3 regions of the Paenibacillus sp. FSL R10-2788 genome follow, and region 1 is predicted to be linked to each of the others. Evidence: riboswitches for the same ligand, from Rfam matches in the RefSeq annotation. Region 1 holds a riboswitch; each other region holds the start of a gene.
The links. A riboswitch is a leader RNA that binds a small molecule or an ion and turns the genes downstream of it on or off. The one in region 1 is predicted to bind cyclic di-AMP.
Positions count from the first base shown of each region.

Region 2: another riboswitch for cyclic di-AMP. It lies ahead of NSQ50_RS16400 (APC family permease); the one in region 1 lies ahead of NSQ50_RS00540 (C40 family peptidase).
Region 3: another riboswitch for cyclic di-AMP. It lies ahead of NSQ50_RS25900 (TrkH family potassium uptake protein); the one in region 1 lies ahead of NSQ50_RS00540 (C40 family peptidase).

Region 1 is NZ_JBBOQA010000001.1:108,841-119,814, forward strand. It holds gene rluF (23S rRNA pseudouridine(2604) synthase RluF) at 1-466, shown strand, start outside; gene motB (flagellar motor protein MotB) at 579-1,394, opposite strand; gene motA (flagellar motor stator protein MotA) at 1,378-2,178, opposite strand; gene NSQ50_RS00520 (hypothetical protein) at 2,385-2,678, shown strand; gene NSQ50_RS00525 (4a-hydroxytetrahydrobiopterin dehydratase) at 2,907-3,194, shown strand; gene NSQ50_RS00530 (c-type cytochrome) at 3,277-3,633, opposite strand; gene NSQ50_RS00535 (GNAT family N-acetyltransferase) at 3,761-4,246, opposite strand; gene NSQ50_RS00540 (C40 family peptidase) at 4,436-4,927, opposite strand; cyclic di-AMP (ydaO/yuaA leader) riboswitch at 4,933-5,075, opposite strand; gene NSQ50_RS00545 (C40 family peptidase) at 5,437-5,865, opposite strand; cyclic di-AMP (ydaO/yuaA leader) riboswitch at 5,923-6,061, opposite strand; gene NSQ50_RS00550 (hypothetical protein) at 6,280-7,110, opposite strand; gene NSQ50_RS00555 (M1 family metallopeptidase) at 7,122-9,128, opposite strand; gene NSQ50_RS00560 (YwhD family protein) at 9,232-9,738, shown strand; gene NSQ50_RS00565 (AbrB/MazE/SpoVT family DNA-binding domain-containing protein) at 9,816-10,289, opposite strand; gene NSQ50_RS00570 (transglycosylase domain-containing protein) at 10,495-10,974, opposite strand, start outside.
Region 2 is NZ_JBBOQA010000001.1:3,707,156-3,715,839, reverse strand. It holds gene NSQ50_RS16410 (DsbA family protein) at 156-908, shown strand; gene NSQ50_RS16405 (disulfide oxidoreductase) at 905-1,369, shown strand; cyclic di-AMP (ydaO/yuaA leader) riboswitch at 1,564-1,723, shown strand; gene NSQ50_RS16400 (APC family permease) at 1,848-3,665, shown strand; gene NSQ50_RS16395 (iron-hydroxamate ABC transporter substrate-binding protein) at 3,869-4,876, shown strand; gene NSQ50_RS16390 (FecCD family ABC transporter permease) at 5,097-6,152, shown strand; gene NSQ50_RS16385 (FecCD family ABC transporter permease) at 6,152-7,186, shown strand; gene NSQ50_RS16380 (ABC transporter ATP-binding protein) at 7,242-8,042, shown strand; gene murB (UDP-N-acetylmuramate dehydrogenase) at 8,193-8,684, shown strand, end outside.
Region 3 is NZ_JBBOQA010000001.1:5,825,318-5,836,291, forward strand. It holds gene sdhA (succinate dehydrogenase flavoprotein subunit) at 1-850, opposite strand, end outside; gene NSQ50_RS25885 (succinate dehydrogenase cytochrome b558 subunit) at 896-1,561, opposite strand; gene NSQ50_RS25890 (LysR family transcriptional regulator) at 1,964-2,866, shown strand; gene NSQ50_RS25895 (potassium channel family protein) at 3,390-4,061, opposite strand; gene NSQ50_RS25900 (TrkH family potassium uptake protein) at 4,075-5,433, opposite strand; cyclic di-AMP (ydaO/yuaA leader) riboswitch at 5,496-5,673, opposite strand; gene NSQ50_RS25905 (CPBP family intramembrane glutamic endopeptidase) at 5,994-7,670, shown strand; gene uvrC (excinuclease ABC subunit UvrC) at 7,769-9,721, opposite strand; gene trxA (thioredoxin) at 9,843-10,160, opposite strand; gene NSQ50_RS25920 (YqzM family protein) at 10,515-10,673, shown strand.

The DNA of each region.
Region 1 (10,974 bases):
GGGGAATATTGTCGATTTTGTAGGTCATCATGAGCGTATATTCCCGATTGGTCGTCTCGATAAGGATTCGGAAGGATTAATCTTGCTTACTAATGATGGTGATATCGTTAATAAAATTTTGCGGGCGGAAGGCCGGCATGAAAAAGAATATGTGGTTACCGTGGACAGACCCATTACGCCTTCATTTATTACCGGCATGTCGAGCGGTGTGAAAATATTAGGTGAGAAGACGCTGCCCTGTGAGGTCACGCGTATTACGGAGCGTGTCTTCCGTATTATTTTGACAGAGGGCAAAAATCGCCAGATTCGTCGTATGTGCAGCGCTTTTGGCTATGAGGTTCGAAAGCTGCAACGCATTCGGATTATGAATATTCGCCTGGGGGCATTGCAAACGGGAGAATGGCGGGAGCTGTCTGCTGATGAGAAGAAAGAGCTTGGAGCTACGCTGAACTACGAGTTACTGTAGGAATGTTATTACAATGTTACAGGTCCATATAGAATGTAGTACTCGCAACAAAAAAGAGCTGTCCGGGGTCTAAGACCTTTGGACAGCTCTTTTTATTACCTTACGACATCACTTATTCAGCAGAGGGAACAATCCCTGTAAACTCTTTGGATTCTTGATATTTGCGAATAATGGAAACCTCTACCCGGCGATTCTTGCTTCGGCCGGTAGCTGTGTCATTATCCGAAATAGGATGATACTCGCCGTATCCAATCGCACTAAATTTGCGCGGATTTAGATTCGTGTTCTGCAGCAAAATCTTCATGAACTGAAGTGCCCGATCCGCACTCAGATCCCAGTTGGATGAATAGTTGCTATTGGAAATCGGAATATCATCGGTGTGCCCTTGAACTACTACATCATAATCCGGGAATTGCTGCAGCATCGTTGAGATGGATTTAGCTAATTGCCGCGAATCATCCTTAACAATGGCTTGGCCAGAGGCGAACAATGCGTTATCACTGATCGTAATCATTAGCTGAGATTGATTAAGCTTCGTACTGAGCAGATCAGTTAGACCGTTGCTCTTAATATATTGATCGAATTGTTTCTTAAGCTTCTCTAAATCCTCTTGTTCCTTTTGTCGTAGCTTTGCCATTTCTGCTTCTTCAGCTTTCTTGGAAGTAGAGCTACCCATCTTATCATTTTTCCCTAGATCTTCTTGAGTTTTACTAGGCATTGCTGCCCGCTCTTCAAGAATACCTGTACCGCCATTAAGTGCGGAACTGAAGGCTTGACTCATCTCTTCAAATTTCTTGGCATCCGTTGCGCTCATAGAATACATAACGATGAACAGAGCCACCAGAAGAGTCATGAGGTCGGAATAAGGTAACAGCCACGATTCATCGGCATGTTCTTCATGCTCTTCGTGTCTAGTCTTTTTGCTCACCTGATCCACCGTCCTTCTCATTTAACTTAACGCGTTGCGAAGGTGTTAGGAATACAGCAAGCTTCTGATTGATGGCAATAGTAGATACACCGGACTGTATGGACAAAAGACCTTCGACCATCATCATTCGAACTTCGATTTCTTGTTTGGAGAGACGTTTCAGTTTATTAGCAATAGGATGCCATAATACGTAACCTGTAAAGATACCAAGCAAAGTGGCGATGAAGGCAGCCCCGATTGCCGCAGCCAATTTGTTCATATCACTCATATCAGCCAGAGCGGCGATGAGGCCGATAACCGCCCCGAGCACCCCAAGGGTAGGAGCATACATACCTGCCTGTGAGAAAATGAGGGCTCCTGCTTTATGTCTATCCTCTGTGGCGTGGATATCCTCCATGAGGACATCGCGGACAAAATCCTGATCATTTCCATCAATGATCATCCGCATGCCATTCCTGAGGAAGTTATCTTCTATTTCATCGACCTTTGATTCTAGAGCCAACAGACCTTCACGCCGTGTGATAGAAGCCCATTCCATAAACATAGTGATTAATTCGGGTTTACTGATTAATTTCTTTTTGATAAAGATCATTTTGAACAGACTTGGAATCTTTTTGACCTCGTTGAAAGGAAAGGCCATGAAAATAGACGCTGCCGTACCCACCAAGATAATAACGTAAGCAGCAGGTGTGGCCAAAGCATGAAGTGGAGCGTGCTTGAGGATCATGCCCCAGATTACAGCAACCAAACCAAAAATTAAACCAATTATTGTTGAAATTTCCATTTTGCACCTCGTCCGTGAGATTTAAGATGTGTTCCGACAATGCCGCGTATATCATCCTTGAAACAGCGGCAGGGCACTCTGTGCGAAACCGAATTAACGTATATTCTTATTTATCGACATCATTCGGTTTTTTGTGAAGTCATTTTTTCGGCTATAATGGATAAGGTAAGTAATTATTCATCTGTGAAGAAAACGGAGTGATATACGTGGGTGTAAAGCATGGTAGAGATTACGGTGAAATTCTAACCGATTTGACCGAAGCCGTCGGACGAATTTCCGATGGATATTTATTTTTTGAGATGGATCCGGACGAGTGGCAGGAACTACCCCAAGAATCAAAGCTGGAGGTATGGGAAGCATTGGCTGAGGATCTTTTCTTCGCGCTGGGTAATGAACCTATGATTGAGGTGGGGAGCGGCGTAATTATTTACGATAAGGACACGCACCGCATTAATATTTTAGTTGGCGAAGAGGATTTGGCTTCAGTGGTTTTAATTTAGGCGGAGGAGAAGTCTGTACGTAATTTGCCCGTAGTCAGTAGCCCGTGTTAAAATTGATAAAGCCGAGTTATAATCGCTGGGATTTGTGAATACATTAAATCGAAAATATCGCCTTTATCCTGGCACATCCCTTGGACCTCAGAAGCTAAGGGATGTTTTGTTTAAAGCCTAAGACAAGTAAAGGGAACTGCGCACTTTACTGCAATTTTTTGTAAGGGAGGAAACGAATTGTTATTTACGGAAGAGGAACTGCGTGAGGAGATCACCAAGCTAGAGGGCTGGAAGCTGGAAGATAACGTTATGGTACGAAAATATATGTTCAGCCAATATATGAAGGGCATTGCGTTTGTTGATGAAGTAGCCACGATTTCAGAAGCCTTCGATCATCATCCACATATTACGATTGATTATAAAACAGTTACACTGCGACTTGAATCTAATGAAGAAGATGGGATTACGGCTCTAGATCTTCGAGAGGCGCATCAATTTAATGAAGCCTTTGAAAAAAATCACTAGTTTAGCCGAAATCATAAAATAAACGCCCGTGCAGAGATAGTCACCTATCTCATACACGGGCGTTTTTAGTTGCTTGGGTGGGTTACTTTTTCTCTGAGAGCCAGAGTGCGACGTTGGCGATCTCTTCAGGCGCTAGATTCTCCTTAAAGGAAGGCATTTGGCCACGTCCTTTAGTGACGATGCTATAGATTTCCTCAGCGTCATGCTGGCCACCTTCATTCTGAAGACTTGGTCCAACTCCACCTTGAAGCTGATCGCCGTGACAGGTGATACAGCTGGCTTTCACGGTTGCTTCTGCCTTTGCTGCGTCCAGTTGAACTACCGGCATCGTGGGCTTATTTTCTTCCGCTACCTCTTCTTTACCCGGAAGTGTAAACATGAGTACTACCGCAAAGGCACAGGCGGCAAAAAACAAACCGCTCATGATCCATTTCTGCATCCCAATTCGTCCCTTCTATGTAAGCTGCTCCCTACATTATAGCTTATGGTGAAGCGTTATCATAGGGTTTGTGACAAAAAAATGAACGAGAATACAATCATTCTCATGAAATATATGGTATTTAATATCATTTGTCATAGACCATGCAATAAAAAGGTTTGTCTCCTGTAGGTGTGCGGCGTTCATACGTATCTGTAATCGTAAATCCACATTTTTGATAAGTTCGAATGGCGCGTTGGTTCCAGGTCAGGACTTCTAGATCTATCTCACGATCAGGATAACGATTCAAGGCTGTCTGGACGATTGCATCTACGAATAGTTTGCCTAAACCATGGCCGCATAGATCGGGGCGCATCCCAACTCCTAAACGAACGACTCCTTCCATCGGGAACAACTGTGCGAATCCGCACAAAACCTCTTGTTCATTTAATATGGAGATATATTGTTCCTCCCGGAGCTGCGGATCACCAAACTCGATGCCAAGAGCCTGCATCTGCTCCCACGGCATCCAGCCATAAATATTATATGGAGGCGTATAGCTCCACTTACAAATAGCTTCTCCGTGAATTGCCTCCATAGGAACTACATGAAAAGTTACCGAGGGATTTATCATAAAGTCAACGATCTCCTTTCACGAGGACATTGCTATATTACTAATTATATACAAAATGGGGGAGGTTCGACTCAGAAACTTTATATGAGAGGAATGTTTTACAAATTATGAGAGGGGTAAATAAGTAATAAGACAAAAAAACAAGCTCTCCTCCAAGAGTTACCTTGGAAAAGAGCCTATGTACGTTACTTATTGAACATCATCATTGTCTTCCGATTCAGCAGCAACCGATTGGTAAGCGTCTGTGCTCATAATGCGCTTAGCACCAACGTAGCGTTTCACGTAGTAGCTATCACTCAGAGAGCTAATCGTAACACCGCGTGAGGTAGAAGCGTGTGCGAACTTACCTTCACCGACATAAATGCCGACATGGGAGACACCTTTGCCACTTGTATTGAAGAATACAAGATCTCCGGCTCTTATATCATCACGGGAGATTGCTGTGCCCATTTGATATTGGGAACCTGATTGGTGTGGAAGGTTAATGCCAATCTTATCAAACACATACATTGTAAATCCGGAGCAATCAAATCCGTTAGTGGATATACCGCCGGATACGTATTTAGTACCGATGGCCTTGTCAATCACTTTATCCATTTTGGAATCTGCGAAAGCGCTTCCTGCTCCGATGGTGAGGATGATGGAAAAGCTTAGTACTGCTGCTGCTAACTTCTTCTTCAAAAGTGTATACCCCTTCCAAATGCCTACGAGGTTAGCTTAAGGGTTCGGTTGAAGGTCCCCTATGACCCCTCTATATAATGGAGGTCAATTCACCCAAAGTTGGTTCCCCCGTTTTCCTAATAGTTAGGAAACTCGGCTCATACTGTTGATTAGGATTAGCTTGTAATCAATACATGACAAAACCTTTGTAAATAACAACTTAATGATTACAAAAATGTTACTAAAATCTCACTGCGCTAATTGTAACAAACAGAAAGCCGCTTGGCAATCGTTTTTAACATATTAATGCAGAAAAATTGGCATTTTTACGGTAGAAAGGCATATGTAAGCGTTAATAATGACCTAATTTTTAATATAATTGCAATTTTTATCAAATAAACGTGTTTCAATCGGGCTCTAATAGTGTAAAAATATATTATGGAAAAAGAAAAACCCGAATTTGATTACGGGCATAATCAGATTCAGGTTCATATAGTTGTAATTATGAGGTTATAGTTGTGAGGAAGGTTTCAATCGAAGGCTACAGCTTGATAAGCTGAAGTACTCATTACTCTTTTAGCGCCAACATAACGATTGGCCCAGTAGGCCTGACTGAGTGAAGTGATGGTCACTCCACGCGAAGAGGACGATTGTGCGAATTTTCCGTTTCCAACATAAATGCCGACATGGGATACTCCATTGCCAAGTGTGTTAAAGAACACTAGATCACCAGAACGCAGATTGCTTTTGGATACAGCAGTTCCAACGCTATATTGAGCTTTTGATGTACGAGGTAAAGTAAGACCCACATTCTTAAATACATATTTTGTAAATCCAGAGCAATCAAATCCGGCAGTGCTTGTACCTCCGGTTTTATAGGCAACTCCAATAGTCTTTGAGATTACAGTGTCCATCTTAGAGTCAGCAAAGGCGCTTCCTCCACCAATAGATAATGCCATTACAAGTCCTAGCGCCGCAGCGACGCATTTTTTTCTTAAATTATGTCTTTTCAAAAGATGTACTCCTTCCAAGGCCTGCGAGGTTAGCTTAAGGGTTCGGTAGAAGATTCCCTATGATCCCTGTAAAGCGAGATCAATTCACCCAAAATATGGTTCCCCCACTTCCCGGTGCAAAGGAATTAGGCGTGTTAAGCACCAAGAGAATGACGTTTCGACAGTTACACTTACGATAAATACATTTAGTTATGTAGGAATCGTTTCAATTGATTACAAAATTGTTACTAATAGCACAGGACTTATTGTAACAGAGCTTTTACGATTTTGCAAATACTCTTAAGTTATCCGTAATGAGAAAAAGTCCCAGCTCCTGAATACAGGAATTGGGACCTTTTTATTATGTCAAATAAGGTTAATTTATTGTGGAAATGCTTTGTTACGCCATAGATGATATTGTGCAGAAATTCCCCACATTTTTAAGAGCGTAGAAGGTAGTGGTGAGATTTGCCGTATTATAAGTGCCGGCAGGCCGGGACAGAACAGACCCGTCAGTCCGCACACTAGCAATAAGAGCAAGCCTCCCGCACCAAGTACAATGGAAACACCTATAGCAGGAATCAGTGACCGCAAGCAGATGAACAGTGAGGAGAACATTCCTGTACCGCCGGTGTAACCAAACTGCATATATAGAAGAAACAGGCGCACGATAAAAATATATATAAGCCATGCCAATACGTATGGTACTAAATGAAGTAACAAAGTGTAGTTAAACAAAGAGGATAAGAACAGCCCGTACATTTTGGGAGCAAGCCAGTAAAGCGGCAGCAGGGTCATCACCCATTCGATTAGGCTAAAGACTAAGACAGGTAGTCCATAGATCTTCATGCCGGGGAAAAAGAACAGCCCGCGCTCGCCATTTCGCTCCTGGTGCAGCTCATGCAGCAATCCTGCCCTTATGAAAGGAGAAAGCAGAAGTCGTAAGACAACAAGTCCTAGAAGCATCCATAACCAAGTGCGTATCGCAGGGTCAGTATTCAAGCTGAACTGTCCCTCGATATAATACAACAGTCTGCCCATACCGCTGCCGCCAGCGTCTTTATCTGGATAGCGCAGTAGAATTGGAATAATAGCAGATCGGATGAAACCATACATAAAGTAGCCCCAGAGCAGTCGGTAGATGAAGAGCAGAATTAAAATATAAAATTGCTCCTTCATGCTTTGCCAGCCGCGGGTTATCGATGTTCTCACAATCATTCACCTCACCAGACAAGAGTTCCGAGCACGGTTTCAAGTAGTTTAGTTACACTTAACGTCCAGCGAGAGAGCGTCTTGGGCTCTATTTCCGCCAGCCTAAAGTTGTTTAAATGTTTGCTCTCCAATAAGATGGATTGCTCAGGGTCAATCTCAGCAGAGAGAAGAGGCTTATCGCTTAACAATTGAAACGTAGTCTCTGCTCCATCACCGTTCCAGACCCGCTGCACCGAAGAGCTGTCGGCGAATGTGAATTTCACGGGAACATCAACGTAATGGCTCCCTTTGTTTGAAATCTTCACTAATGATTCGTAGCTTTGAGCATCGCCGCTGTTATTTTTTTTAAAAGTAATCGTATCTACTGAGAAGTCAGGCGCACCATCACCATAAATATAGTCATCGAAATAGGCCTGCCATGATTTTTTGGTTACCTTCTCAACGACTTTCTGAAAATCTGACGTAGCGGGATGCTGGAAACGGAACTTACGAGCGTAGGAGGACATGATGTTGTTCATTGCTTTGGTACCTACCTGGCGTTCGATATCTTTAAGTACAAGCTTGCCGCGGATATAAACATTTCGGCTATAGGAATCAGCCCCTGCATATTTCCACGTTTCCAGATTTAACGGCTCAGGTATAGTCACCAGGCTGGCCTGTAAAGGCAAATTAGACTTGATACCGTATTCTTGTTCCATAAGTCTGTCTTCGGCATAGGAAGTAAAGCTTTCATCCAGCCAGGCCTCCTCGAATTCATTGCTGGCTACCATACCGTAGAAGTATTGATGGCCGATCTCATGAATGACGGTTCTTTCAAGTGAGGTATCTGGAGAAGAATCTGCGGCCCCAAAGGCTGTAATAAGGGTAGGATATTCCATTCCTCCCGCGCCGTTTCCCTCCTTAGGTGGGACGATAATAGACAGCGTAGAGTAGGGATAAGGGCCATACCATTTGCTGAAGTAGGTCAGGGCAGCCTTGGCAGCTTGAAGGTAACGCTCTTGTAAGTCCTTGTGCAGAGGGTCGAGATACACCTTAATTCGTACTCCAGGCACCTCCGGCGTAGAGAAAGCTTCCTCTGCTACTGTAAAATCAGGGGATGCGGCCCAAGCGAAATCGTGGACATCATCGGCGTAGAACTGATATATTTTCTGATCTTGTTTGAGCTTGGCATTTTTTACAGGAAATCCGGTCGCTGCCACCGTATAGTTGGAAGGAACGGCAATCGTTACATTAAAGATGCCAAAATCACTGTAAAACTCAGAAGTCCCGTGATACTGATGCAGGTCCCAGCCTTCTTCTTTAACTCCGCGTGTGCCCTTAGGCTCGTATACACTAAGCTTAGGAAACCATTGCCCAGCCATAACGAAGTTACCTGAAGCACCCATGCGAGCAAAGATTTTGGGCAGCTGGACTTCATACTGAAGCTTAAGTGTTACACTTTCCCCACCATTAACAGGCTGAGGAAGATGTACCTTTAGGAGCGTCTTATCGTTGATATTGCCGTCATCAGGTTGGACATATTGCACTCTTTGCATTAGCGAAGTTCCTTCTGTCGTGCGCAGATCGGTCAGCGTCATATTTCCGAAGCCGTTCTCAGGCATGCTGTCGCCTCTGAGCGTCCCCCCGGATTCCTTCATAAAGGTGGTATCTGATGAGGCAAATGCATTTGGATACATGTGAAAATATAAATCACTTACTGGCTTTACTCCGGGGTGTGTCCAGGTTACTGTCTCAGAAGCTTTTAAGGTTTCTGTGTCAGGAACAAGCTGGACATCAATGTGATACTCGACTACCCGCTGGCTTAAAGCCTCCTCTGCCGGGACGGGCGCGCTCTCAGGCAATACCTGCTGTGGTACGGCTGCAGGCGCTGTGCCGCTGGAGGACTTGGCCTCTTTTGAAGCAAAGCTAGTAACAGAAGCTGTAGAGCTATCCCCTGAAAAGGCCCATATTCCTCCTCCCAGCAGCGCGAGGATGGCCAGGGTCGCAAAGATGATGTACTTTAATGACAGTGACTTCATAGTGTGATTCCTCCCGTGACAAGCATCTACGGGATGTATATGTTTGCAATCGCCGCATTATTAGCTAAAATTAAATTATTCGTAAGAGGAAGGGTGTGCACTCGTGGACAACATACAACCGGAGGGCAAGAAACAGATTGCCTTAAATATTGTGAACGCTAAAAGTAAACATAAAGGCTTTGGAGCAGGCTCTATAGATCTCAACAACGTTTCACCTGTCATTATTGATGGTGATGTGGCGGTTATTGATATCGGTGCCATGCATGCCAAGAGCAAAGTGGAAAAAGGAATTAAATTTTCCATGAATCGTGAAGATGTACCGAATGGAAGACAGGTTTGGGTGGTATGGGTAGCGGTAGACCGTACATTGGAAGCTCAATTTTATGGTGGAATCACAGCCTGTGAAATGTGGATTGATACAGAAGCGCGCCGCGGATGGAAAATTCTTGCCGAGCATGTCAATAAGCTGGATGCAGCTCTTAAACGCAAGATCGATGTGGCAGGGCTTGGAGCCATTGAGAAGTCGGCGCTCAAATCCCTTCTGATCTCTCATAATGAAGCATGGTGGAATGCATCCTCAGATGAGCTTAAAGCTGCACTGACTGAATAGTATAGGGCCTCCAGAAGGGTTATCCGATATAGAAAAAGCTTCGACCTCCGGAAATAGGAGCGTCGAAGCTTTTTAATTTATGATTTGCTTGTGCTGCTAAGCTTGCGTTTGAGCTGACTCACTCTGGCTTGGCTAATCCCGAGGATTTCTGCAAGTTCTTTTTGGTTGGCATAGGGATGATCTTCAATAGCTTGTTCCAGACGTTGGCACATTTCCTCTGTCTTCGACTTTCGGATGCTGGTGTTGTGCTCAGGTGCCTCAACAACAAAATCCTCACGTGACTCTGGCAATTGAGACATGCGTTCAGGATCGACGATTTCTTTTAGACAGCTGCTACAAATAAACTGCTCTTTATAGTAGGTGACATGGTCGTGGCTTCTGCAAAATGTACACTCTGTCGAGGTGTACTTCCTAAGGACGATGATTTTTTCGTCTAAAACAAAAAATTCGATAGGATCACCAATGTCGATATTACGCGTCATACGGATTTCTGCGGGAACCACAATTCTCCCAAGACTGTCTAAACTCCGGATCATGCCTGTATCCTTCATCCCATGTCCCTCATTTACATCATTATATTTTGGTTTCTAATAACTATTATAGCAGTAATTGAGAGTTAAGAGAATGGGGTAAGCATAATAAATAAAACGGTTACATCCCTTATGTGATAAGTGATATTTGAATTTGGAAATCCTGTTGTTACTACAATATATAACTTATAAAAAAAGAAAAACCCCTTCAATATAAATGAAGGAGCTAATTCAACCACCAGCGTTTAATGTTCTTCCATAGGGAACGATTCTCTTCAGCAGGATCTACCTTGCTTTGTGTGTCATCGACAGCAGGAGCGGAGCCAGTTCCATGCAGTTCGCAGTATTCGGTGGGCTCAGTTCCACTAATAAAGGTTTCCAGTTCTTTGTCGGGACATGCTGCTGTAGCAAGTTTACCGGATTGCGGATTGACGTATACGCTGACCACTCCATCTGGAATGGGGAAAATTTTTGGAGGGACATTTTCCAGCGCTTTTTCAGTAAATTGGGCGAAAATAGGAGCTGCACGCCGTCCGTCGGTAGTTGCGATGTCGCGCCCCTTGTCGTACCCAACCCAGACTGCCGTTGATAGCTCCGGGGTGAAACCTACCATCCAGCCATCTGTATCCGTAGTACCGGTCTTGCCGGCTACCGGACGTTTGATTATGGAAGCCACACGATTGCCCGTCCCCCCAGTCTCGAATAC
Region 2 (8,684 bases), 3.6 Mb from region 1:
TATATATTTTTAAAATAAGAGCAGCGTTTCTCCTTTTGGAGTCACGCTGTTTTTTTTGACTATACTGTTTGCCAAAAAGAGATTAATAATTATATAATTTTAAATGTATATGATAAAAACTACATTAGTCCCTAGAGGACAGAAAGGAATTCTCCTTGAGTAAACCTAAAAAAAGTCCAAATGTTCCCCAGTTGAGCAAACAAGAGAAACGACGGGTAGAACAGGAGCAACAGAAGCAGAAAACGAGAATTTTAGTTATTAGTTCAATAGCTGTAGTAGTTATCATTTTTGTTGGATTGTTTATGTTAGCTTCGAAAGATGCAGCAAAGAATGTCTCTACAGGAGAACCGGTAGAATTCAATTACAGTGAGCTACCTAGGATTGGTAATGAGGATGCACCTGTTAAGCTTGTTGAATTTGGCGATTTCAAATGTCCAGCTTGTTCCCAGTTTGCTGGCTCCATGAAACCGAAAATTGTTCAAGATTTTGTCAACGAGGGAAAAGCAGCTCTTTACTTTGTAAATATGGCTTTCGTTGGTCCTGACTCTGAGACAGCTTCACTAGCTGCATTGTCTGTATACCATCAGAATATGGATGAATTCTGGAAGTTCTATGATGCTGTATATGCGCAGCAAGGGGATGAGAGCGACGAATGGGCCACTGAGGATTTCTTGATAAGCCTTGCTGAAAAAGAGAAATTAGCGATCGATTACGATCTGTTGCGTAAAGACATCCAAGAGAAAACTTATGCAGATGAGCTGAAGAAAGACATTCAGTTGGCAACTGACGCAGGCGTGACAACTACGCCTTCGCTCTACATTAATGGAGTGAAAACGGCTGAACCTTTCGATATTGAAGCGATTACATCTGAAATTAACACCGCCGCAAAAGCAGTGGAGGCAAAGTGACAAAATTCCTATCTTTTTGCAAGCGTAACTGCCTCTATCTGGCCTGGTTTGTCTCTTTGGTTGCTGTAGCTGGTAGCTTGTATTTAAGTGAAGTCTTGAAATATGAACCTTGTAAGCTTTGCTGGTTTCAGCGGATTTTTATGTATCCGCAGTTATTTTTGTTGGGAATTGCCACTTTCCGTGGAGATAAGCGCATCATTCCTTATGTGCTTCCATTAAGTTTGATTGGTGGCAGTATCTCAATCTATCATTATGCGGAACAGAAGATTCCAGCGTTAAGTAAAGTTCTACCTTGTACAATTGGTGTTCCTTGTAATAAAGATTACTTGAACTACTTCGGATTTATTACGATTCCTTTGTTAGCTTTAATCGCTTTTGCTCTAATAAGTCTCCTTCTTTGGTATGGACGTAAGGAAGAAGAAATGATTGAAGTAGATGCAGAGGAGAGCTTAGGATTTTAGTTTTTACTTTGGAAGTTACAAAAAAGCTGAAAAGGTATTAAAATCACGGGCTAGAGGGATAATTGAAGATAATGAAAGAGAGCATCCAATAAGACGCTATATTTGAGCTTATTGGATGTTTTTTCATTCTTTTTTCATTTTTTTCAACGCTTTACTGTATGCACTTTGTAGACTAATATTAGACCTTGTGAGAAGTTGAATATGCGCTGAATTTTCTTAGGAAAAACGGGGGAACCAAACTTGGCATTCATGCCAATGGGGTGAATCGGAACCGGGTCGAACAGACCTGTACCGTAGGGCTATAACCACAGCCCGAATCCGCCAGCTAACCTCGTAAGCAAGGTGGGAAAATGACCATGCATAAGCATGCGGATCATTTCCGTATGCTTATTTTTGTGTCTGCATTTATGAAATCCACCGATGAAAACAGCGCACGGAAATTCCGTTTCAGCTCCCAAAGAAAGGAACTGTATCCACCATGGTAAGCAAGGTGAAACGACTATTGATCGGACGTCCGATGAAGTCGAATGAACTCGATCATGAAAAGTTATCCAAGGTTAAAGCACTGGCTGTCCTGTCTTCTGATGCGCTCTCGTCTGTAGCCTACGGAACGGAACAAATTCTGATTGTACTGGTGGCTGCCGGGTTTACTGCCATCTGGTATTCCCTGCCAATTGCATTAGCCGTATTGGGCCTGCTGGCCATCCTGATTTTATCCTATCGGCAGACGATATTTGCTTATCCGCAAGGAGGCGGAGCTTATATCGTAGCCAAGAGCAATCTTGGTATTCCGACAGGGCTGCTCGCTGGGGGTTCATTATTGGTGGATTACATTCTTACCGTAGCGGTTAGTGCCTCGGCAGGGACGGATGCGATCACATCGGCTTTTCCAAGTCTTCATAATCATACTGTTCTCATCGCTGTATCTGTTATCGTTCTATTAACAATCATTAATCTTCGCGGAGTGACTGAATCGGCTTCGTTCATCGCAATTCCAGTGTATTTGTTTGTGGTTTCGATTGTTGTTCTGATTATCTCCGGTATCGTTAAATATGCAATGGGTGGCGCGCATGCGAATGTTCCTGAAATAGGCAGCGCCGTATCTAATGTAAGTTTGTTTCTACTATTAAAAGCGTTTAGCTCTGGTTGTTCAGCCCTAACGGGGGTTGAGGCCGTATCTAATGCGATCCCAAACTTTAAAGCACCGGCTGAGAAAAATGCAGCCAAGACGCTAATGATCATGGGACTTATCCTTGGCTTTATGTTTACCGGAATCACTGTGCTGGCGTATTGGTATGGTATTGTGCCAGATGAAAAGGCTACGGTTGTCTCTCAGATCGCTGAATCGACCTTTGGCCGTGGCGGATTGTACTTTTTCATTCAAGGGATTACAGCAGTGATTTTGTTCTTGGCAGCTAATACAGCATATTCAGCGTTTCCGCTGCTTGCCTTTATGTTTGCAAAAGATAAATATCTGCCACATGCATTTATGGTCCGTGGTGACCGCCTGGGCTTCTCAAATGGCATTATTTTTCTAGGAGTTATGTCTATCATACTTGTGGCTGCATTCCATGGGAATACGGAAGGTTTGATTCCACTTTATGCGGTAGGCGTGTTCATTCCTTTTACCTTATCCCAACTGGGGATGATGGTGCATTGGATCAAAACAAGACCTGCTGGATGGGTGAAAAGATTTGTTGTAAATACCATCGGTATGCTGACTACATTGACGATTACGCTTATATTTATCATTACTAAATTCTCGAGCGTATGGATGGCATTCATTTTCTTACCTGCTGTAATGTTCGTGTTCCACCGTATTCATAAGCACTATTTGAACACTGCGGATCAACTACGTATATGTCCTGCTACTGATAAACCTGTAATTAAAGGAAGTACTGTAGTTGTTCCTGTTGCAGGGGTTACACGTGCTGTATTACATTCCATCAGCTATGCGAAGTCTCTAACAGATAATGTTGTTGCTGTGTATGTAGGCTTTGATGAAGAAGACATTCATAAGATGGAGCAACGGTGGGAGGAATGGAATCCAGGTGTACGCCTGATTGTACTTCGTTCCAGATATCGTAGTATCATTCGTCCGTTAGTGAAGTTTATCGATACGGTAGAGTGGAAGACAGCTGCGACGGATCACATCACAATTCTGATTCCACAGTTTATTACCAAACATTGGTGGCAAGCCGTGCTTCATAATCAGACCAGCTTTTTAATCCGCTCGTATCTAATGAATCAAAAGGACGTTGTAGTAGCGACTGTCCCTTATCATTTAAATAAATAAGTAGAAGATTAAAGATGAGGTTATATCCGGAACGTTCGGAATATAACCTCTTTTGTATTTTATATGAAGGAAATTGTTGCAAATCAACAGAATTTGAAATTTATATGTTGACACAGAGAATGAGAATCAATATCATTTAAAAGTGAAGCAGAGGTAAAGGTCACCTTTGAATATCAAAGCAGTTACATATAGGAGGGTTTTTAATGTTTTGGCTTAACAGAAAAAGATCAGGAAGCATGAAAGTGACAATGAGCGGACTAATAGTGATGACGCTATTACTTTCCGCTTGTGGTAATAATAATGCTGAAAGTTCATCAAATGCAGGAACAGCGCCTACAACAGCTCCTACAGCAGAATCTACAGAGGCACCTGCTGCTCCTAAGACATTAACAGATGCAATGGGCCATGAAGTAACGATTCCGGCTAATCCACAGCGCGTCCTGGGTTCATATTTGGAAGACTCATTGGTAACTCTGGGTGTGAATCCAGTAGCTCAATGGTCAGTTACAAATGGCGTTCAGGATTATCTGGCCACTGAATTGAAGGATATTCCTACAATTAGTTACGATCTTCCGTTAGAGGCTGTAACCAGCTTTGCTCCGGATCTTATTATCATCCCATCGGAGTCTTCTGTTCAGAACGGGATTTACGATCAGTTGAATAAGATTGCACCCACTTATGTAATTGGGGATGAACTAAATCAAGATTGGCGCAAATCTTTGCTCAAGATTGGTGAGATTTTGAACAAAACCCCTGAAGCAGAAAAAGCCATTAAAGATTATGATGTTAAAGCAGCGGCTGCGAAAGAACAGCTTGCAGGAGCTATTGGACAAGAGTCCGCGGCTATTCTATGGTTGGTGCAAAAAAACTTCTATATTGTAGACGAAACCCGCAGCAGTGGTGCTGTATTATATACAGACCTTGGCGTAAAGCTTCCTAACTTAGTAACAGAGATCCCAGTAGGAACAAGAGCAACTTGGAATCCGATCTCGCTAGAGAAGCTTTCTGAGCTGACTGCAGATCATATTTTCCTTGTAAATAGTGATAAGACTGAGGGTTCGGAGATCTTAGATAGTGCAATTTGGAAGGGCATCCCAGCTGTAAAATCTGGAAATGTGCATGAAATGAGCTCAACAAGCAGCTGGCTTTACAGTGGTGCGTACGCTGGCAGCAAAATCATTGACGATGTGCTAAAAAGTCTTGTGAAATAAAAGTCGTAATTCACCATGAATGAGACTGATCATTTCGGTGGGGAAGGGCGTGCAGATCAAGTATCTCGTGATACAAAGATCTGCACCATTTTTTTATAAACCAATCCCATATTACGGAAAAATCGTTCCTGCAATTGTACAACATAAATATTTTTGCGATAATGAGAATGATTGTTGTTATCATATAAACCATTGTAACTATTGAATAAGGAGACAACCCATGGTTTCACCCTCAGATTTCGCAAATCGTATTAACAATGAACCCAAAAAAGCTCTACATACCCGACCGGCAGCTGCCATTGGTATTCTTATTTTTGGACTTGCTGCCATTGCCTTCGGATTGGCACTTTCGGTCTCAGTGGGTGCGGCAGATATCAAGTTAGCTACAGTATGGGAAGCTATATTTCATTTCAATCCAGATTTACAAAAACATCAGGTGATTAGAGAACTGCGATTTCCACGTGCTATTGCTGGCGCCTTAGTCGGTGCTTGCTTCGCAGTAGCAGGGGCTATCATGCAGGGGATGACAAGAAACCCGCTTGCGGATTCAGGGCTGTTAGGCTTGAATGCAGGAGCAGGAGTAGCGCTGGCAATAGTATTTGCTTTTGCACCCTCACTCTCATTCACTTCACTAATGTTGTATTGCTTTATCGGTGCCGCTGTGGCCTCTTTTATCGTATTCGGAATCGGTTCGCTTTCTTTTAATGGCCTGACCCCCTTGCGATTGACACTAGCAGGTTCGGCAGTTAGTGCTTTATTGGTTGCTATTAGTCAGGGAGTAGCTATTCTTTTCAACTTATCTCAGGATATAGCCTTCTGGTTAGCCGGTGGGATGGGGGGAGCTAGCTGGACTCAGATCAAGATTATATTCCCTTGGGTGGCCGTGGCCTTAATTGCAGCGATGATGTTATCACGATCCGTTACATTGCTCAGCTTAGGAAGAGAAGTTGCGGTTGGTCTGGGGCAGCGGACAAGGTTAGTTCAGTTGGCATGTATGATTGTTGTGGTTATCTTAGCTGGAAGTGCGGTTTCAACGGTTGGCCCGATTGCTTTTATAGGACTAATTATTCCACATGTTACACGTTATTTCGTTGGAGTGGACTACCGCTGGATTATACCTTGCTCGGCTGTTCTGGGGAGCTTATTGATTATCTTTGCAGATATTGCCGCAAGAATGATAAATGCACCGTATGAGACACCGCTAGGAGCCTTAATTGCCATCATCGGCGTACCTTTCTTTATTTATTTAGCGAGTAAGCGGAAGGGGGAGCTGTAATGCCCAAAATAACCCTTACTCCAGATGAAAAAGAACGCCGTACACGCGCCCTAACGGTGTTATCGCTCCTTGCTATACTGATCGTCGTGGTGTTTATAGTCAGTATGAATACAGGGTTTATGCGTCTATCCCCACTGGAGGTATTACATACACTGCTGGGTGATGGAACACATCAGCAAAAGCTTATTTTATTTGATTTCAGATTACCCCGCATCGTAATTTCATTGTTAGTTGGAGCGGGCTTTGCAGTATCAGGCTGTATTCTACAAAGTCTCGCACGTAATGCACTTGCTGAACCGGCTACGCTGGGGATAAGTGCTGGTGCAGGTTTTGCTGTAATCATTTTCATCTCGTTCTTTCCGGCTACAACTGCAGCTCCGGTATTTGTCTTGCCTCTCCTAGCGCTTGGTGGGGCTGGCCTGACTGCAGCTTTAATCTATATTCTTGCCTACCGGAAGGCAGATGGTCTGTCTCCTACAAGGCTGATCCTTATCGGGATTGCGGTCGCTGCAGGAATCAATGCTTGCCAGCTTGTATTGGCACTTAGGCTTGATCCTAATAATTATCAATTTGTAGCTACTTGGATCGCCGGGAAAATATGGGGTGGGGATTGGAGATTCGTCCTTGCTTTGCTGCCTTGGATCGCGATTCTGTTACCGTTCGCCTTCTATAAAGCCCGGGTTCTAAATGTATTGAATCTAGGGGACCATACTTCATTAGGTCTAGGAATGCGTGTGGAGAAGGAACGTATTCTCCTTCTGGTAACAGCCGTAGCGCTTGCCGGCTCCTGCGTCGCAGTAAGCGGAGGTATTGGCTTCGTCGGCCTGATAGCACCACACCTGGCTCGCAGGCTCGTGGGACCCCGTCATCAGGTGTTATTACCTGCTAGTGCTTTGACAGGGGCGCTTCTTATGATTACCGCTGATACCATCGGCAGATGGGTGTTGCAACCTGCGGAAGTTCCGACTGGCATTGTGGTTGCGATTATTGGCGCACCTTACTTTTTATATTTACTCGCCAAGTCTAAAGCGTAAATTAGTTCATACTTAGGAGCATAGCTCCATAAAACTTTTAAGGGAGTTGTAGATCATGTCAGAACGTTTGAATACAGAAGAATTAAGTATTGGGTATGCAGAGGCTACTATAGTTAAAGGATTGAACTTGTCTATCCCTACGGGAAAAATCACCGCACTAGTGGGCGCTAACGGCTCCGGTAAATCTACAATCCTCAAAACGATGGCCCGGATTATGAAGCCGAAGAGTGGCACCGTAATGCTGGACGGCAAATCGATCCATAACTTTTCAACTAAAGAGGTTGCTAGGCAGCTAGCGATTCTACCGCAGAACCCAACGGCTCCTGACGGTCTGACGGTATCTGAGCTGGTCAGCTACGGTCGTTTCCCTCATCAAAAGGGATTTGGCACGATGACCGCTGAGGATCGCAACATCATCTCCAACGCCATCTCTGTTACGGGCATGGAATCTTTTCATGATCGCCCTATTGACCGTCTCTCAGGTGGACAACGTCAACGCGCATGGATCGCTATGGCGTTAGCTCAAGAAACAGATATTTTATTCCTTGACGAGCCTACAACCTTCCTAGATATGGCGCATCAGCTCGAAGTTCTTCAGCTATTGCAAAAGCTGAATGAGGAAGAAGGTCGTACCATCATCATGGTCGTGCATGATTTGAATCATGCTACTCGTTATGCGCAGCATATGGTAGCGATTAAGTCCGGTACTGTGGTTAGCGAAGGCTCACCTACTGAGGTTATGACACCAGATGTATTGCGGGAAGTGTTTGGAATTGAAGCGGATATCGTTCCGGATCCACGTACGGGTGTGCCACTGTGTCTTCCTTACGAGCTTGCTGCCTATAAAGCTGTGTAATTATCATCTAAAATCATACAACGAACAGGCTCCCGTCATTGACAAGGGAGCCTGTTCGTTGTTACAGTTGTGGTTGCCTACAATTTCATAATAACTCTTTAAAATAGATCAAGGACCATCATTTATACATGGTTAAAGGAGCATGAAAACATGAATATTGACAAAATTCAAGATGACCTAGAGCAGCTAATGACTGCAGGAAAAGTGAAAAGTCATGAGAATTTAAAAGATCACGTGTACACTAAAATGGGCGGCAAAGCTGATATTTTGGCTGCACCAGCTACTTATGATGAAATTCAAAAGATCGTTACATATGCAGAACAAAATGGGATAACCCTTACGGTACTTGGGAATGGCTCCAATGTGATTATCCGTGATGGAGGTGTACGTGGGATCGTTCTGCAAACGGCAGGACTGACCGAAATGGGGATTCGCGACAATCTCTTATATGCGCAATGTGGTGCCAAAATAATTGATGTTTCCAGATATGCACTTGATAAGGAGCTTACGGGTCTTGAGTTCGCCTGTGGCATTCCAGGAACAGTTGGTGGAGCGCTCTATATGAACGCAGGTGCTTATGGCGGTGAGATCAAAGATGTCCTGCATAGTGCACTAGCTATAAATAAGAACGGGCAATTGGTA
Region 3 (10,974 bases), 5.7 Mb from region 1:
GCACCAAGTTACCGTAGGACGGATATTTTTCTTCGAGGAAATACCACGGTTTCCCGTCTTTATAAGTCCAGATACGGCCGCCCTCGCCACGTGCCGATTCCGACATCAGGCGGAGCTTGTCATCTCCCGGAATAGCGGTTGGGTGAATCTGGATAAATTCTCCGTTGGCATAATGTACGCCCTGTTGGTACACCGCACTTGCAGCTGTCCCTGTATTAATAACGGAGTTCGTTGTTTTGCCAAAAATAATACCCGGCCCGCCGCTTGCCAAAATAACAGCATCCGCAGGAAAAGTCTCAATCTCCATCGTCTTAAGATTCTGGGCACTGATGCCGCGGCATACACCTTCGTCGTCGATGATAGCCGAAAGGAACTCCCAGTTCTCGCGTTTAGTTACGAGACCTTCAGATTCCCAGCGGCGCACCTGCTCATCCAACGCGTACAGCAGCTGTTGGCCTGTTGTCGCGCCGGCAAAAGCTGTACGGTGCCGCTTCGTTCCGCCGAAACGACGGAAATCGAGCAGACCTTCCGGTGTGCGGTTGAACATAACGCCCATCCGGTCCATAAGGTGAATGATACCTGGCGCAGCTTCACACATCGCCTTAACCGGCGGCTGATTCGCCAAAAAGTCACCGCCATAGACAGTGTCGTCAAAATGCTCCCAAGGGGAGTCGCCCTCACCTTTTGTATTTACCGCGCCATTGATGCCGCCTTGCGCGCATACGGAGTGTGATCTTTTTACAGGAACTAATGAGAATAAATGGACATGCGCACCAGCTTCCGCTGCCTTGATGGTAGCCATCAACCCGGCCAGACCGCCGCCCACGATAATGATATCGGATGTTGCCATGATAGTTCACTCCTTTTATCGAAAATATCAGAAAGGATTCTTAAATTAAATGAAGGTCTTTATGGACTGGGCAATAGTTGCTGCAGTTTGAAATTCACTGTCACGGAAAGTAACCAGCGAAATCAGGAACATGAACGTTACTAAGACAAATATGCCAAGACAGAGGTAAGAAGATACCCGCTGTGCACGAGGACCGACGGTAATTCCCCAGCTGATTAAGAAAGACCAGAGACCGTTCGAGAAGTGGAAGCATGCAGCAACGATACCGATAATATACAGTGTCAGCAGAAGTGGCTGAGTCACGATATCGTGCATGAGACCGCCTAATTCTTCGTGCTCCACATTACCCACTGCCACCTGAACCCGTGTTTGGAACAAGTGCCAGACGATAAAGATAAAGGTAACAATACCTGTAATCCGTTGCAGGGTATAACGCCAGTTTCTTTCAATGTTGAAACGGTTCAAGTTCGGCTTGGATTGATACGCAATATAAAGTCCGTATACCCCATGGTACAGCAGAGGAAGCCATATACCGAACAATTCCAGGAAGAAGACGAGCGGTAAGCTGTTCAGCCATAACACGCTGTCAGTGAAACCGGAAGCGCCACCCTCTACAGCCGCAAAATTCGTCATCATGTGCTCAATGAAGAAGGCTCCAAGTGGGATAACGCCTAGCAAGGAATGAATCTTTCTGGAATAAAATCCTTTCATACAAAGTAACCCCTTTCCGATTAAAACAGCGTTTTCATTAATGGGTATTCACCGCCGGAACTACATTTGACACAGGATAACGTTGACAATCCAATGACATAATTCCTTAATTTACCGTTATCCTAGAGTTTACCGGACTAAGTTTTATTTTTCACAAAATGTGAATATCTTGTGTCACTTTTCATGTTACTCTTTTTTCGCTTATAAGGGAATTGCAATCTAATTATTAAACGTTATACAATAAACGCATAAGAATAGATTTTATATGATAATAATTCTCATTTAGCGAAACAACATTTTCCGACATAACCTGATTTTCCTTATGTAATAAGAACAGTTACTCTTACGGCTATGAATTTCATCACTACTGATCGTACATCGCATTAGGAGAGGAACTCAATTATGTTTGACGATTTAGATGTTTTTGCAGCAGTTGTGGAACATTCCAGCTTAAACCGGGCCTCACGCCAGCTCAATCTATCCCAGCCCGCCTTGTCTCGCAAAATTTCTAAACTCGAGGAACGTCTGGGGGTCGCACTGTTTAATCGTTATGGCAAACGACTGGAGTTAACCGAGGTTGGGCGTCTCACTTATTCCTATGCGCTTGAACAACGGCAGCAGCGTTCCAAGTTTCTGGAAGCCCTTTCTAAATTCAAAGAGGGGGAGCCAAGGCTTGTCACCTTGGGGGCTAGTCTTACCTCACTGCAGACCACGCTTCCGCCGCTGGTTAACGCTTATATGGACAAATATCCGACCGCAGAGCTGAAGCTGATTACAGGCCGAACGCATGAGATCGTATCCTCAGTTAGTGAGGGGAAATCAGATGTAGGTCTGATCGCTTCCTCTATTCAAGAACCTGGGTTACGCTGCATTTCTCTGTTTGAGGATCAATTGCGACTGGTCGTCTCAGAGCAGCATCCTTTAAATTTATCCTCCAAGCTAACCATGGATAATCTATCCCGGCTGCCTATGATTCTCTTCTCAAAGGGTACCTGGTACCGGCGCCTGACGGACGATCTATTCCAGCGCTGCGGGATTGATCCCGATGTGCGCATGGAGATTGACTCCTTCGAAGCCATCGTGCGGCTGCTTCCGACTGTCAAAGCGGCTGCGTTGCTGCCAAAGTCTTATCTGCGTCCAGAGCTGCTGAACGGCGGCGGACTGGTGTCCTTACATATCAAGGAGCTGGAGCAGACTCAACGGACCACCTGCCTGATTTACCGTGACGATGGAAGCATGAGCACGGCGGCTCGCAGTCTGGTGCAAGTAACCGAAGAGATGTTTCTGACAGAACGTGAGCAGTAAAGCCGGACCAAATGAATCAAGGGGCGCACCTATTGATCTCCAAATGAGGCAATAAGTGAAGCACTTATCGAAAAATTAGGGGATTTCTCCCTAAAATTCAGAGATTTTTGTTCATAAGACTTATAATTAGGGAAAACTTCCCTAATTTTTGGCCGATTCAGTAGCTAATAAGGAATCCCTCTAATTATTAGGGAGAAATTCCCTAATTTCGTTCATTTAGAGCGAATAGCGGCTGTTTTCAGGGAAGTTTTCCCTAATTAGTTCACACCCACTCTGTACATCGTACAAACAAAGAACGCATATCGCCCATAGTCCACCGTCACAGATACCACAAATCATCTACTACAGCCGTACGAATATCACACCTAACAACTCGTCAACCGCACAAACCAATATATTAGAACACTACGCGTGGTCTATAGCCATATGGCATAGTGAAATCCATTACTTTTCCTACTCTTTACTCCATAAAAAAGAAGCTGCCCCCAAGTAGAATTCACTACTTTTGAGTCAGCTTCTTTTCCTATGATTCTTGGTTCACAACTTCACTCTCAAAACGGTCAATACTTTCATTAGGACCAATGAGTACCATAACATCGCCTTCACTTAAATAATCATGGGCAGTTGGAGCGACGATTATTCCGCTTTCCCTATTTAGGGCAACAATGCTGCAGCCATATTTAGCTCTTGTATTTAAATCGGACAAGCTTCTGCCGTTCATGCAGGATGGCACGGTCAGCTCGACAATTTTATAATCCTTGGACAGTTCAATATAATCCAGCAAATTGGGCGTCACCAGCTGGTGTGCCACACGAATCCCCATATCCCGCTCCGGAAAAATAACCCGATCAACCCCCAGCCGCGACAATGCGCGGCCATGAAGGATGGAGATTGCCTTAGCCACCACTTGCTTGACTCCAATCTCCTTTAACAAAATGGCCGCCAGAATGCTTCTCTCCATATTGTCACCAATCGCAACAATCCCACAATCAAAGTTCCGTACACCAAGCGAGCGCATAATTCCCTCATCTGTAGCATCTGCTACTACCGTATGCGTCAGCTGATCGCTCATTTCCTCCACGCGTTCTTCATGGTGGTCAATGCCGAGCACCTCGTAGCCCATTTCCATCAGCTCAAGCGCCAGGCTTGAACCGAAGCGACCTAAGCCGATTACTACAAATTGCTGTGCTTTCATTTCTAATTAACTCCTATCCAATAATTATTTTACCTTCCGGATACTTATACAATGGTTTACCCTGTTTGGGACCGAGTGCATACGCTAAGGTTAGTGGACCTAGCCGACCTGCAAACATCGTCAGACAGAGTAGAATCTTACCGATCGCTGACAGTTCCGGAGTTAGCCCCATAGTCAGTCCTACCGTAGCAAAGGCGGAGGTCGTCTCAAACAAGATTGCCAAGAAATTACTGTCTTCAGTTGTGGAGAGTATCATCGACACAGAGGCGATTAACAACAAAGCCAGCAGTGTGATCGTTAATGCCTTGTAGATGCGCTCTTGAGCCAGCCGATAACGGAACAACACAACATCTTCCCGTCCACGCAGCATAGCAATAACAGCACCAATCATCATCGTAAAGGTTGTTGTCTTGATCCCGCCGCCCGTTGAGCCTGGAGAAGCACCAATAAACATAAGAATCACTATAAAAAATTGTGTAGCCTGCCGAAGTCCAGCAATATCAACTGTGTTCGCGCCAGCCGTACGGGGAGACACGGATTGAAAGAAGGCTGATAATATTTTACCGCCAAAATTCAGTGAACCCAGGGTACGAGTGTTAGTAAACTCGAATATAAAAATAACCAAAGCTCCGATCAGAATCAGCCCTGTGCTGGTGGACAGGACAACTTTACTATGTAGAGACAGCCTGCGGGTTACCCGAAACTCCACCAGATCTGACATTACAATAAAACCAATCCCGCCGGAGACAATCAGAAACATCACAATAATATTCACAAGCGGATCATATACATAATCAGTTAAACTGCGAAAATCCCCAAAAATATCGAACCCCGCATTATTAAACATAGACACCGCATGAAATACGCCAAAATAAATCGCTTTTCCAAGTGGCATATCAAAAGCCCAGCGAATAGACAGCAGCAAAGCGGCACAGCCTTCTATGACAAGAGAATATATAAGGACTCTTCGGATCAGCCGCACAATTCCTTCCATAGAGCCTTGATTCATGGCTTCCTGTAGGATTAGCCTGTCCCGCAAAGATATTTTACGCTTTAACACCAGTGAAAATAGAGTGGCCATGGTCATAAAACCTAAGCCGCCGATCTGGATCAGGATCATAATTACGGTTTTCCCAAAAATCGTGAACGAAGTTCCGGTATCCAGCACAACAAGCCCTGTTACACAGGTTGCCGAAGTTGAAGTAAATAATGCATCAATAAATTCTACGGAATTCCCGCTTGTGCTTGAGATGGGCAGCATAAGCAGCAAGGCCCCTATCAGAATAATCGATGCAAAACCAAGCACCAGTATCTGCGGCGGCGAGAGCTTCAGAAACTTAAATTCAGAAATCCTGCGAAACTGTGAAGCCACTTTGCTCACCTTCTTATCAAAAATTCCAACAAAAAAAGCACTGGAAAACCAATGCTGACTTGGTTCCTGCAGTAAATTAGCCTACGAGGTTAGCTGTCGGATTCGGACTGTGCAGGCTGCCCTATTCGTTCCTAGAACGAAATTCACCCCTGATGAAAGTGCCATTTATCTTGTACACTCCACTTTTCATCACTTCTTATGGTTCCCCCGTTTTCACCAGAAATTCGGCTACTATACAATTGCATACAAATTATATACGTTATTTAGTGAATTCACAAAGACACAATTAATGCTCATTCACATGAAAAAATGCGGTTTAAAGAGACTGCATCAAATGGAGTACCTTTTCTCATCACTTTTCCGTGTTTTCCCTGCAATTACACCGATTCTCACCATTCGTACACAAATGAACACGATAAAATTCATGGTATAAATTCACATGACTATTCTATACTATCTCTATTACCCATAAAAAGAACATATAATGTTTTTTGTAACCAGCCAGGCACTAATACTATAATGGAACATAATATTGTCAGTACATAACAAGGAGGCGTTACATGAATCCCGTCGGCCAGCCCCTACAGCAACGTGCCCTCTCCAAGAGGCTCATCATCTCGGGCATTATCGGTCTTATTCTATTTATTATGTTTCAGATTTCCCCTTCGCTGCTAAGCAGCTCTACAGGGGAAGATACCACCGTCATTAGCAAGGCAGAAGCCCGTGACCAAGCCGTATTATTCGCAGAACAAAAGCTCAATTACACCGAAGCACCAAACGATCAATGGAATGTACTTTACGAGACGGACTCTTCCTTTTATGGTTATATGTCTCGCGAGAAGCTTGTGGAGGACTATACCAAGAAAAAATTGGATCAAAAATATCCTTTTGATGTCTTTCGTGCAACGCTTACTCCGTCAGCGGATCAAGAGCCGCAAATCATTGTTGACCTCAATATGTATACCGGCGAGATTGTCGCTTTCTCAAAGGCTGCAAAAGTTGCCTCCGAAGAGGGGGCTGGCATTGCTTCCGTTGGTGCAAAAGAGGACAAGGGAGCTGACCTCACTCTAGCGCAGAAGGAGAATCTTGCTCGTCCTTGGCTTCAGGAATGGGAAGTAAATCCTGCCAAGCTACAAATTGAATCGAATACAGGAAGCCATGGGCTGGTGTATACGGATAGCACTGTTCAGGTCGGCGAATCCTTATTGCACTATTATTTTGATTTCAGTGGAGAGCAGGTCTCCAGCTTTAATGCCGGATTCACTGCACCGGCTTGGCATACCTCCTACGTACAAGGACAGACCTCTTTAGCGGAAAAGCTGACATTATTCGGTTACGGTATACCCACACTGATTTTAGGAATTCTGGCACTCGTCTACAGTATTCTTAGAAGAGAGCATACTTCCTTTAAACGTGGGGTATTCCTAAGCTCAGCCTATTTTGTAATCATGATGATCAGCACCTATAATATGCTGCCTGAATCAACAGGCGAAGGGCTAGAAGCACAGATTACCTCTGTCATTATGTTTATCATTTATGCTTTATACAGCCTGCTGATGTCCTCCTTGCTTTACTTCTCTTTAGTGGGCGGCAATGGCCTATGGCGAAAAGAGGGAGGCATGAACCCTTGGCCCCGCGCCAAAGAGCCCGGCTATGGACAATATGTGTTGGATAGTATCCGGGCTGGATACATGTGGGCTTTCGTTCTGCTAGGGGTGCAGACGGTTATGTTCATCATATTATCGTTTACCTTGCACAATTGGTCTACTACAGACGCCACCCAGTCTCCTTATAACATGAGATATGCTTGGCTTCTGCCTATCGTCGCATGGCTCGCTGGTTTATCTGAGGAAGCCATTTATCGCTTTTTCGGAATCCCTATGCTGAAAAAGGTGTTCCGGAACACTTTCGTCGCTTGCTTGATCACCACGCTGGTTTGGGCGTTTGGCCATACGTTATATCCGATCTATCCCATCAGCTCCCGTCCGATTGAGCTGACCGTAATCGGGCTGCTGTTCAGTTATATTTTCCTTCGTTACGGATTTATTGCTGTCATGTTCAGCCACGTCGTGTTTGACAGCATCCTGATGGGCGCTACGCTGATCTTTATGAAGGAGAGCGTAAATGTAGGCGCGGGTATCTTCGCGATTATTATGCCGTTCATAGTCGCTTACATCGTCTATCGATTTAATCCACCACAGAAACCTAAGCCGGTGGAGCCTTCTTCTTTGATTTAAGAAAATAAAATAGTGTACATCCTATAACCAAATTAAAAAAAGGGCATCATAGCAGCTTTAGTCGCTGCTGTGATACCCTTTTTCTTTTGTCATCATTGCTATGAGGTTGGCTCTTCGTCCTTGAGCGCATCAAGAATTTGTCTTGCCAGCTTTTCTCCAATAGAAAGTGTACGGAAATCATCCACGGAGGCTTCTTTAATTTTCTTAAGCGATCCGAAATGCTTAAGCAGCGCTTTACGGCGCTTCTCACCTATACCAGGTATAGAATCCAGCTTGGAGGTAACCATGGACTTCCCGCGCTGTTCACGGTGGAAGGTGATCGCGAACCTATGGACCTCATCCTGAATCCGTTGCAAAAGGTAAAATTCCTGACTGTCCCGGGCTAGCGCGACAGGCTCTGGCGGATCTCCAACCAAAAGCTGAGCCGTCTTATGCTTATCATCCTTAACAAGGCCGCAGACCGGAATGAATAATCCCAGCTCATTCTCCAGAATATCAATAGCAGAGGAGATTTGCCCTTTCCCTCCATCGACCACGATAAGATCCGGTATCGGAAGATTCTCCTTCAACACCCGTTCATATCGCCGCCGAATGACCTCGCGCATCGTTCCATAATCATCCGCACCCACTACCGTACGAACCTTATATTTACGATACTCTTTTCGTGCAGGCTTGCCATCAATGAAGACAACCATCGCAGAGACCGGGTTAGTCCCCTGAATGTTCGAGTTATCAAACGCCTCAATACGGCTCAAGCGTTCAAGCCCCAAGCTCTCGCCTAAGCTGATCGCTGCTCCAGAGGTACGCTCTTCATCCCGTTCAATCAGCCGGAATTTCTCGTCGATAGCCACTCTTGCATTTTGACAAGCCATGCCAACCATCTGCTTCTTAAGACCGCGTTGTGGCACAAGCACCTTAATGCCCAGCCACTCCTGCAGAATGGAAGCACCGCCAGCGGCATCCACGATCCCTGCTGCCGCAGCTTCCTCCGCCGCCGTCGCACGTGCCTCAGCCTCTTCAGCCGATTCAGGAGTATCTTCACCCTGTTGTAAATCCGCTTCTGCTGGAGCAGCTATGGCGATCTCGGGTTTAGTCTCTTTATTAGCCAGAGACTCCTCATCGAGCACATCCGGCAGCAGAATCTCCTGCGGCAAAGCGGGATTATCACTATAATACTGCGTCACATAAGACATAAAGTCACTGTAGGCTTCACCATAGAACGGGAACACGGAGGAATGGCGCTGAATCATCTTCCCTTGTCTCATGTACAGAATCTGTACACACATCCATCCCTTGTCTACAGCATAACCAAATACATCCCGGTCCTTAGTATCTGTAGTGTTGATCTTCTGCTTCTCCATCAATGCATCGATATGGATAATCTGATCCCGCAGTTCCTTCGCCCGCTCAAAATATAACTCCTCAGCAGCTTCCTGCATTTTTTGCTGTAAATCCTTTTTAACCGCCTCATGACCTCCGCCTAGAAAAGCAGCGATATCCTGCGTAATCTGCTCATACTCGGATTTCTGAACCTCCTTCTCACACGGTGCCAGACACTGGCCCATGTGATAGTAAAGACAGACCTCCTTTGGCATCACACCGCATTTACGAAGCGGGTACATACGATCTAGGAGCTTTTTTGTCTGCTGAGCAGCATAAGCATTAGGATAAGGGCCAAAATATTTTGCTTTATCTTTAATCACCCGGCGTGTAACCTCAAGGCGCGGGTGAGTTTCATTCGTTATTTTTATATAAGGAAACGTCTTGTCGTCTTTCAAAAGCACATTATAACGCGGCATATGTTTCTTAATCAGATTACACTCTAGAATGAGCGCTTCCATGTTACTGGACGTAACGATGTATTCGAAATCAGCAATATTAGCGACAAGCCGCTGCGTTTTACCATTATGACTGCCTGTAAAATAAGACCGCACCCGATTCTTGAGTACCTTCGCTTTGCCCACATAAATAATAGTGCCTTCCTGATTCTTCATCAGATAGCAGCCAGGCAGATCGGGTAGTAGTGCCAGTTTATTGCGGATATTGTCCAAGATGATCCCCTCCAGCTAAATTGGACCCATGATTAGTTGGCATTCAGCACACAAAACGCCTCCGGAATGAACCGAAGGCGCTGAGTGGCAGGGCCGAGGCCCGAACAGTAGCATCTATCAATTATTGATGTTTTGCTACGATATTTTTCAGGGATTCTTTGGAGTTCAGTCCCACAACTTTATCTACCGGTTGACCATCTTTGAAGAAGATCAGAGTTGGGATACTCATAACACCAAAACGGGAAGCCGTTTCCGGATTCTCATCCACATTCAATTTTGCAATTTTCACGTCGTCTCCCAGCTCTGTGGACAATTCATCCAAGATTGGAGCGAGCATTTTACAAGGACCACACCAAGGAGCCCAGAAGTCTACTACTACAGTACCTTGACCTTCCACTTCGTTACTGAAGGATTGGTCAGACACGTTCACGATAGCCATGATATTGTTCCTCCTTTAAGTTTTGCGAAGCATTACGCACATCTTAAGCCAAAGCTTAGTTCATGGAAGCTGCTCCGAAATATGAGTTAATAAATTGTTTCATGTAATATGATAACCAAATTACCACTTACCGACACATTACAAGTATAACATATCTTTATGCGATATGTGAAATATCACTCGCAATTATATTGCCTTCAATGTATTTTTTTTACGTACTCTTTTCTTTACAACCTCCCCAGCATTTCGGTATACTTAAAGAAAGCGCATTAATTGTCAATGACTTATTTCATAAAACTAATGTCAATTTGCATCTAACAATACAGGGCTTGTCCCTGTAAGGAGGCAGAAACTATGGATGTTAACGCGCAAGTACGGGACCCACGAGAACATATCAACGAAGAACCCCGCAATGATCTTGGGGATTTAATGACCGGATTTTTCGGAATGACCACGTTTATGACGGTTGTCTTTTTCGGAATGGTCATCCTTAAATTCATTCTCTCGGAGTAAAGGAATCATCGCACAATAAAAAGAAGCTGTCTCAAAAGTAGTGAATGCTACTTATGGGACGGCTTCTTTTTTTGAGAATAATGAGGGAAAACCTCCCTGATTATAGCCGATAATTGCTATAAATGAACAGAATCAGGGAATTCCTCCCTAATAATCGGGAGAATATCTATTTTCGCTGACGAATCAGTTCATTTTTAGGGAGATATTCCCTAATTAGTAGTCTAATGAGCAGAAACCTCTAAATTTTAGGGAGGTATTCCCTAATTATCGATCAGAGTGAGTATGCCCGCCAGATGTTGCA